Linked DNA regions of Methanothermobacter thermautotrophicus str. Delta H. The protein of the gene in region 1 binds, or shares a complex with, the protein of each later gene. Links are inferred from orthologs where the notes say so. Each region holds a gene or a part of one and is shown on either strand. Other genes may lie near its edges. The genes, in order: hdrA and fwdF.

Evidence for each region.
Region 2: the proteins of hdrA (region 1) and fwdF are in contact, whole or in part, in a cryo-EM structure (PDB 7BKB), measured with the Methanospirillum hungatei proteins. The link is inferred for Methanothermobacter thermautotrophicus str. Delta H from one-to-one orthologs. Residues at the interface, in WP_011448822.1 of Methanospirillum hungatei: Ala269, Val270, Pro272, Val273, Ile274, Lys275, Pro276, Met281, Gly282, Met283, Ala284, Pro285, Asp306, Ser307, Cys308, Val309, Lys310, Cys311, Leu313, Phe349, Pro350, Ile351, Glu352, Tyr359, Lys360, Asp363, Val365, Ile366, Asn367, Glu370; in WP_011448819.1 of Methanospirillum hungatei: Ser2, Thr3, Leu4, Phe5, Pro6, Lys7, Tyr8, Gln21, Leu23, Leu24, Gln25, Gln26, Asn28, Pro48, Glu49, Thr76, Cys78, Ser79, Tyr80, Cys81, Pro104, Ile105, Lys108, Glu109, Gly110, Thr353, Leu355.

What each region holds. Positions count from the first base shown.
Region 1 is NC_000916.1:1,246,325-1,249,649, reverse strand. The notes cover bases 12-3,005. They hold hdrA (H(2):CoB-CoM heterodisulfide ferredoxin reductase subunit HdrA), read left to right. Parts: upstream 12-515; coding sequence 516-2,495; downstream 2,496-3,005. Other genes in these bases: glyA (serine hydroxymethyltransferase), read left to right, coding at 2,678-3,005; MTH_RS06610 (AEC family transporter), read left to right, coding at 12-334. In the rest of the region: more of MTH_RS06610, read left to right, coding at 1-11; more of glyA, read left to right, coding at 3,006-3,325. UniProt on the Methanocaldococcus jannaschii protein: Part of a complex that catalyzes the reversible reduction of CoM-S-S-CoB to the thiol-coenzymes H-S-CoM (coenzyme M) and H-S-CoB (coenzyme B).
Region 2 is NC_000916.1:1,420,109-1,423,392, reverse strand. The notes cover bases 241-3,193. They hold fwdF (tungsten-dependent formylmethanofuran dehydrogenase subunit FwdF), read right to left. Parts: upstream 2,266-3,193; coding sequence 1,216-2,265; downstream 241-1,215. Other genes in these bases: fdhF (formate dehydrogenase subunit alpha), read right to left, coding at 2,815-3,193; MTH_RS07430 (helix-turn-helix domain-containing protein), read right to left, coding at 2,243-2,719; MTH_RS07440 (4Fe-4S binding protein), read right to left, coding at 953-1,201; fwdD (tungsten-dependent formylmethanofuran dehydrogenase subunit FwdD), read right to left, coding at 564-956; fwdA (tungsten-dependent formylmethanofuran dehydrogenase subunit FwdA), read right to left, coding at 241-543. Outside these bases: more of fwdA, read right to left, coding at 1-240; more of fdhF, read right to left, coding at 3,194-3,284.

The DNA.
Region 1 (3,325 bases):
ATACCTCTCAGGGGCGGCGGTTCCGCTCATAATGATATCCCTGGGCCTTACACTCAACTTCAGATTTTTAAGGCATTCGGTGGCCGATGCGACCCTTGTCAGTGGTCTCAGGCTCCTCATATCTCCACTCATGGCAGCCGGGATCTCCTATGTCCTTGCATTCAGGGGACTTAACTTCTCTGTCACGGTACTCGAGGCTTCAATGCCCTCTGCAATGCTTGCAGCGGTACTTGCAATTGAGAACGACCTGGACGTGGACCTTGTATCATCATGCATATTCATGAGTACAATCCTAAGTCTCGTGTCGTTACCCCTCTGGTCAGTTGTGCTCTAAAAAGTCACAGCAAAATACACACAGAATAAACATTTATTTAATATACCTGAAAAAAACTGAGGAAAGTGTAATAGTATATAAACCTTACTTAAAGTTTTTGATAGAAATATTTATTTAGCACTGTGGTATACCTTACATCAACTGACTATCATTGCTAGATACCCCTATGCAAGGTGATCTAATGGCAGAAGAAAAAAAAGAAGAAACAATGGAAGAACCAAGAATTGGTGTTTACGTCTGCCACTGCGGTGTAAACATCGGCGGTGTGGTTGACATAGAAGCTGTCAGGGACTACGCTGCAAAATTACCCAACGTTGTAGTTTCAAAGGACTACAAGTACTACTGTTCAGACCCAGGTCAGCTCGAGATACAGAAGGATATCAAGGAGCTCGGACTGAACAGGGTTGTTGTGGCTGCATGTTCCCCAAGGCTCCACGAACCAACCTTCAGGAGATGTGTTGAGGAAGCAGGACTCAACCAGTTCCTCTTCGAATTCGCAAACCTCAGGGAGCAGGACTCATGGGTGCACATGGACGACCCTGAGGGTGCAACAGAAAAGGCCAAGGACCTTGTGAGGATGGCCGTTGCCAAGGCAAGGCTCCTGGAACCTCTGGAGGCATCAAAGGTCAGTGTGGATGACAAGGCCCTCGTCATCGGTGGTGGGGTTGCAGGTATACAGACAGCCCTTGACCTTGCTGACATGGGATTCAAGACCTACATGGTTGAGAAGAGGCCAAGTATCTCAGGAAGGATGGGTCAGCTCGACAAGACATTCCCGACCCTCGACTGTTCAATGTGTATCCTCGCACCTAAGATGGTGGACGTCGGTAAACATGACAACATTGAACTCATAACCTACGCTGAGGTTAAGGAAGTTGACGGTTACATAGGTAACTTCAAGGTCAAAATCGAGAAGAAACCCAGATACATAGATGAAGATCTGTGTACCGGATGCGGTTCCTGTGTCGAAGTATGTCCGATTGAAATGCCAAACTACTTCGACGAGGGAATCGGTATGACCAAGGCGGTCTACATACCATTCCCACAGGCAGTTCCACTCTGCGCAACCATCGACAAGGACTACTGTATAGAGTGCATGCTCTGTGATGAGATCTGTGAGAGGGGAGCCGTTAAGCACGACCAGGAACCAGAGGAAATCGAAATCGAAGTGGGTACCATAATCGTGGCCACAGGATACGATGCCTACGACCCAACCGAGAAGCTCGAATACGGTTACGGCAGACATACAAACGTAATAACCGGTCTTGAACTTGAAAGGATGATCAACGCTTCAGGTCCAACCGATGGTAAGGTCATCAAACCATCAGACGGTGAAAAACCCAAGAGGGTTGCCTTCATACACTGTGTCGGTTCAAGGGACGAACAGATCGGAAAACCATACTGTTCCCGTGTCTGCTGCATGTACATAATGAAGAACGCACAGCTCATAAAGGACAAGATGCCTGATACCGAGGTCACACTCTACTACATGGACATAAGGGCATTCGGTAAAGGATTCGAGGAATTCTACAAACGTTCACAGGAGAAATACGGAATCAAGTTCATCAGGGGACGACCTGCTGAGATCCTCGAAAACCCTGACCTGACACTCACAGTGAGATCAGAGGACACACTCCTCGGTAAGGTCACAGAGTACGACTACGACATGGTTGTACTCGGTGTGGGACTTGTCCCACCAGAGGGCTCTGAGAAACTCAGACAGACCATAGGTCTATCCAAATCTGCAGACGGATTCCTGATGGAAGCTCACCCAAAACTCAGGCCGGTTGACACACTGACAGACGGTGTGTACCTTGCAGGTGTTGCTCAGGGTCCAAAGGACATTCCTGACGCTGTTGCACAGGCATCAGGTGCAGCTGCACGTGCAGCAATACCAATGGTTAAGGGTGAAGTGGAAATCGAGCCAATAGTCGCCGTGACAGACTCCGATGTCTGCGGTGGATGTGAGGTCTGCATAGAACTGTGTCCATTCGGTGCCATAAGCATAGAGGAAGGCCATGCAAACGTTAACGTGGCCCTCTGTAAGGGATGCGGAACATGTGTGGCAGCATGCCCATCAGGTGCCATGGACCAGCAGCACTTCAGGACCGAGCAGATCATGGCCCAGATCGAAGCTGCACTCAACGAACAGGCAAAATAGATGGGTTAACCCCATCAAATCCTTTATCCTTTTTCTAACTTACATAATACTCCGAGCAATCGGATTCGGAATCCCCCCAGCTATCAACACGCGTTTTTTATGTTGACATCGCAACTGGTAATGGAAGTTAACACCAATTTTATATTGTCATTGCAACTATTTTCCTATTGGAGATGATTTTCATGGTCAGCAATCAGGATTATACCGAGAAGATCAGACAGCTTATGAAGGACCATAACAGCTGGATGGAGTCAAGCATTAACCTCATAGCAAGTGAAAACATAACGAGTTCACGGGTGAAGGAGGCACTCCTCTCGGATCTATCCCACCGATATGCAGAGGGCCTCCCCGGTGAAAGACTCTATGAGGGATGCAGGTACATCGACGAGATTGAAGAGTTAACAATTGAACTTTCAAAGAGGCTCTTCAGGGCGGAACATGCGAACGTCCAGCCAACATCAGGTGTCGTGGCAAACCTCGCCTGTTTCTTCGCCACAGCAGAGGTGGGCGACCCCATAATGGCCATGGAGGTCCCCTACGGAGGACACATATCCCATGCCAGGGTCAGCGCAGCCGGTGTAAGGGGTTTCCAGATATACACACACCCCTTTGACTTTGAGAACATGAACATAGACGCCGATGCAATGAAGAAGAAGATACTGGAGGTTAAACCAAGGATAATACTCTTCGGCGGAAGCCTCTTCCTCTTCCCTCACCCTGTGGAGGAGGCTCTTGAGGCCGCCGAGGAGGTGGGGGCAAGGATAATGTACGATGGTGCCCACGTCCTGGGCCTCATTGCAGGGGGCTACTTCCAGGACCCACTACGTGAG
Region 2 (3,284 bases), 170 kb from region 1 along the record:
GTTAACTATCTTTATTGCGTAACCTTTGGTGGCCCTGAGGAGCCATGATGCGTAGGCTGCACAGGCATCCACGTCGCCATCCTTCAGGTACTCCATCACGAACCAGTTGTTACCGAACAGTGGGTATGCTGCGTGGTCTATTATCGGTGTGTCGTGGAATTCCTCATGGGTGTGCCTTGCAAGCAGTGGTGGCATGGCTGCCTCCATTGCTGTGGTGTAACCCATCTGGGCGTACCTGTAACCTGTCATGAAGGTTGATGGTACTGAGAAACCGCTTCCGGCCCTTCCGGCCCTGAATTTTTCAGCGTCCCTGCGGCTGTCCTCTGGCCTGTACATCCTTCCCACGTTGACCTTTGCACCGGCTATGTGGGAGTGAGGGTCGACACCTCCTGGCATCACCATTTTTCCAGATGCATCAATGACCTTTGCGCTGTCACTGACGCTTTCAACTATTTTACCATCCTTGACGCAGATGTCCATCTTTTCTCCATCGACGTTGTTAAGAGGACAGTAAACAAATCCGTTTTTGATTATGTATTCCATTTGAATCCTCCCGCTGAGCTTTAGATCTGACCTACCTTACCGTAGACCTTCATGAGGGTTGGCATGTCAGGAACCTCTTCATCGGTGGGTATGATCTCCACCGGTATGTTCTTAAAGCTGGGTGTTGCTGTTGAATCAGTATCTGGCCTTATAACCCTGTTGGCCCAGGGCCCCATTGGTATGTAAACCATTCCCTCTGGGAGTGGCTCCTTAGCTTCAACAGCCTTTACAACGACATCCCCATATTCTGAGATGACCTTCACGTTGTCTCCTTCGCTTATTCCGAGCTGCTTCATCATGTCAGGGTTCATCTGAATTATGGCAGCTGCATCGACGTACATCTTAAGGTCCTTACCGGACTCTATAGCCTGTCCCTGCCAGATGGTCCTTCCTGTGTTTAGTATGACTCTCATTCTAATTCCTCCAGCCTGATTGCATCAACAGGGCAGCTTTCAACACATGTGCCGCACTTTCCACAGAGATCAGGGTTCTTTATGTTAACAACCCCGTCCTCAACTATCATGATGATCTCCACATCATCTGTTGGCCCCTTTCCACCTGCAACCTCGGGGCTTCTGAGGGCGTTCACTGGACATGCGATCACGCAGTTTCCACATCCATGGCAGAGTTCAGGGTATGCCTTAAGTCCTATTGCCATCTGATTACCTCCATTTATTTGAGTAATGATTCAAAGGCGTTCTTCCAGGCCTTTGATTTGATTGGAGTGGTATTTATCCTGCTCCTCTTAACCTCTATTGCGTCAACGGGACATGACCTCTCACATGCGCCGCAGTATATGCAGAACCTTTCGTCCTTGTAGAGCTTGGCTGGTTTTTCACCTGGTTTTTCTGGTTTAGGGAATGATAAAACGTTGCATGGGCATGCCATCACACAGGTTTCACAGGCCTGGCAGGTGTCCTCGTCGATTATGAGTTCTCCCTCGAAGGGCTTTGTCACCGTTGCAGCGTCAACAGGGCATATCTCCTGGCACCATCCACAGTTCACACAGAGTTCAGGGTCGATGTAGGAGGTTCCTGTGACCTCCGGGACCTTGATCTCGTATTCACCGTATGGGCATATCCTGCAGACCTGAGTTATGGCGTCAACAGGGCATATCCTCTTACATATACCGCAGTGGACACATTTATCCTCATCGACTCGTATGTCAGTCGCGACTGCTGGACTTGAGGAGGTCGGCACCTGGTGGTCTATCTCTATCGCATCAACCGGACACATCTCCTCACACATTCCACAGTAGATACAGGTTTCCTTGTCTATCTCGATCTCACCTGTTATGAGGTCCTTCCTTTCGGGCAGGTCCCTTGTTATGGTTATGGCATCCTGTGGACATGCTGTTTCACAGGCCTTGCACTGTATACATGTTTCATCATCTATCTCAGCTGATTTGATGATTTTTGGGTATTCTGCAAGTTCCTTTATTGATGTTCCGTCAATCTGAAGGTCCAGTGCCTGGAATGGGCAGATTGAGCTGCACATACCGCAGAGGACGCATTTGTTCTCATCGATGCATATCTTTGACTCGTCCTGTTCGGTTCTCACCATTGCGCCTGTCGGGTTGACTTCAATGGCGTTCACAGGACATATCTCACCGCAGAGTCCGCAAACAGCGCAGAGGCAATCCTGGAAGATTAACTTTCTGTTTTCTTCACCGGTTCGCTCCACGGTAATGTTCTTACCTTCAATTACTTCGGTTGTTTCCATCAAGTTCTACCTCCTTTATTTCTATAGAATCAGTTGGACACATATCAACACAGATGAGACACCCGCAGCACCATTCGGATTCTATATGTGCCTTGAGGTCTCTTAAACTTATGGCCTTCATAAGGCATGTGTCCACACATAGCCCGCACCCAATACATGAGTTCCTGACCTTTCCCTGGAATTTCTGCTTCTGGCATGTCCTTATGATGGTCCTTGTCATCTCTGTGTTCTGTGTAAGGGAGTGGGTGAGAAGAAGGAAGTCCCTTGGACACATCTCTGTTATTACCTTTGCAACCTCTATTGACCTCCAGGAGAGGTTCCTGCCGTTGAGGTAGTGAGAAACAGTTGATCTGTTCATGTTGAGAGCCTTAGCTATCTCTCTCTGTGAATGGCCCTGCTTTGTCAGATTTACAGCTGCTATGTATTTGAGTCCAGAAACTATATGTTTCGGCATAGGGTCACCATGTGTGTTAATCACACATTTAGCCGCCGTCCATATAATAATTTTCTACAAAAATCAAATAGAAAAATATATATATAGGTGTGTGGTTACTCCACAGGTCTTATGCTGACGGGTGTGAATTTCAGTTCAGGCATCCCTGATACCGGGTCACGATCTCCCCCTGTGAGGACATTCGCCGGGGTCTCTGCAAAGTGGAATGTCATGAAGACAACACCCTCCATGACATCCCCTGAAACCCTTGCCCTCACCTCCAGAGAGCCCCCCTCTGATTTCACGAGGACCGTGCCGCCATCCTCAACTCCGAGTTTTGCTGCATCCAGAGGGTTAATGAGAAGTTCCTCCCTGTCAGAGAATGAATCAAGTTCTGGCACGCGCCCTGTCATGGATCTTGTATGGTACTGGTAGAGATTGCGGCCGGTTACAAGGACCATCGGATACTCCTCTGATACCTCCCCTACATGATACCCTGGCAGTAAAAATGACGCCCTCCCTGTGGGTGTTGAGAATCTCTCAGAATGCAGGTACTGTGTGCCCCCATGCTCATAAGATGTGCAGG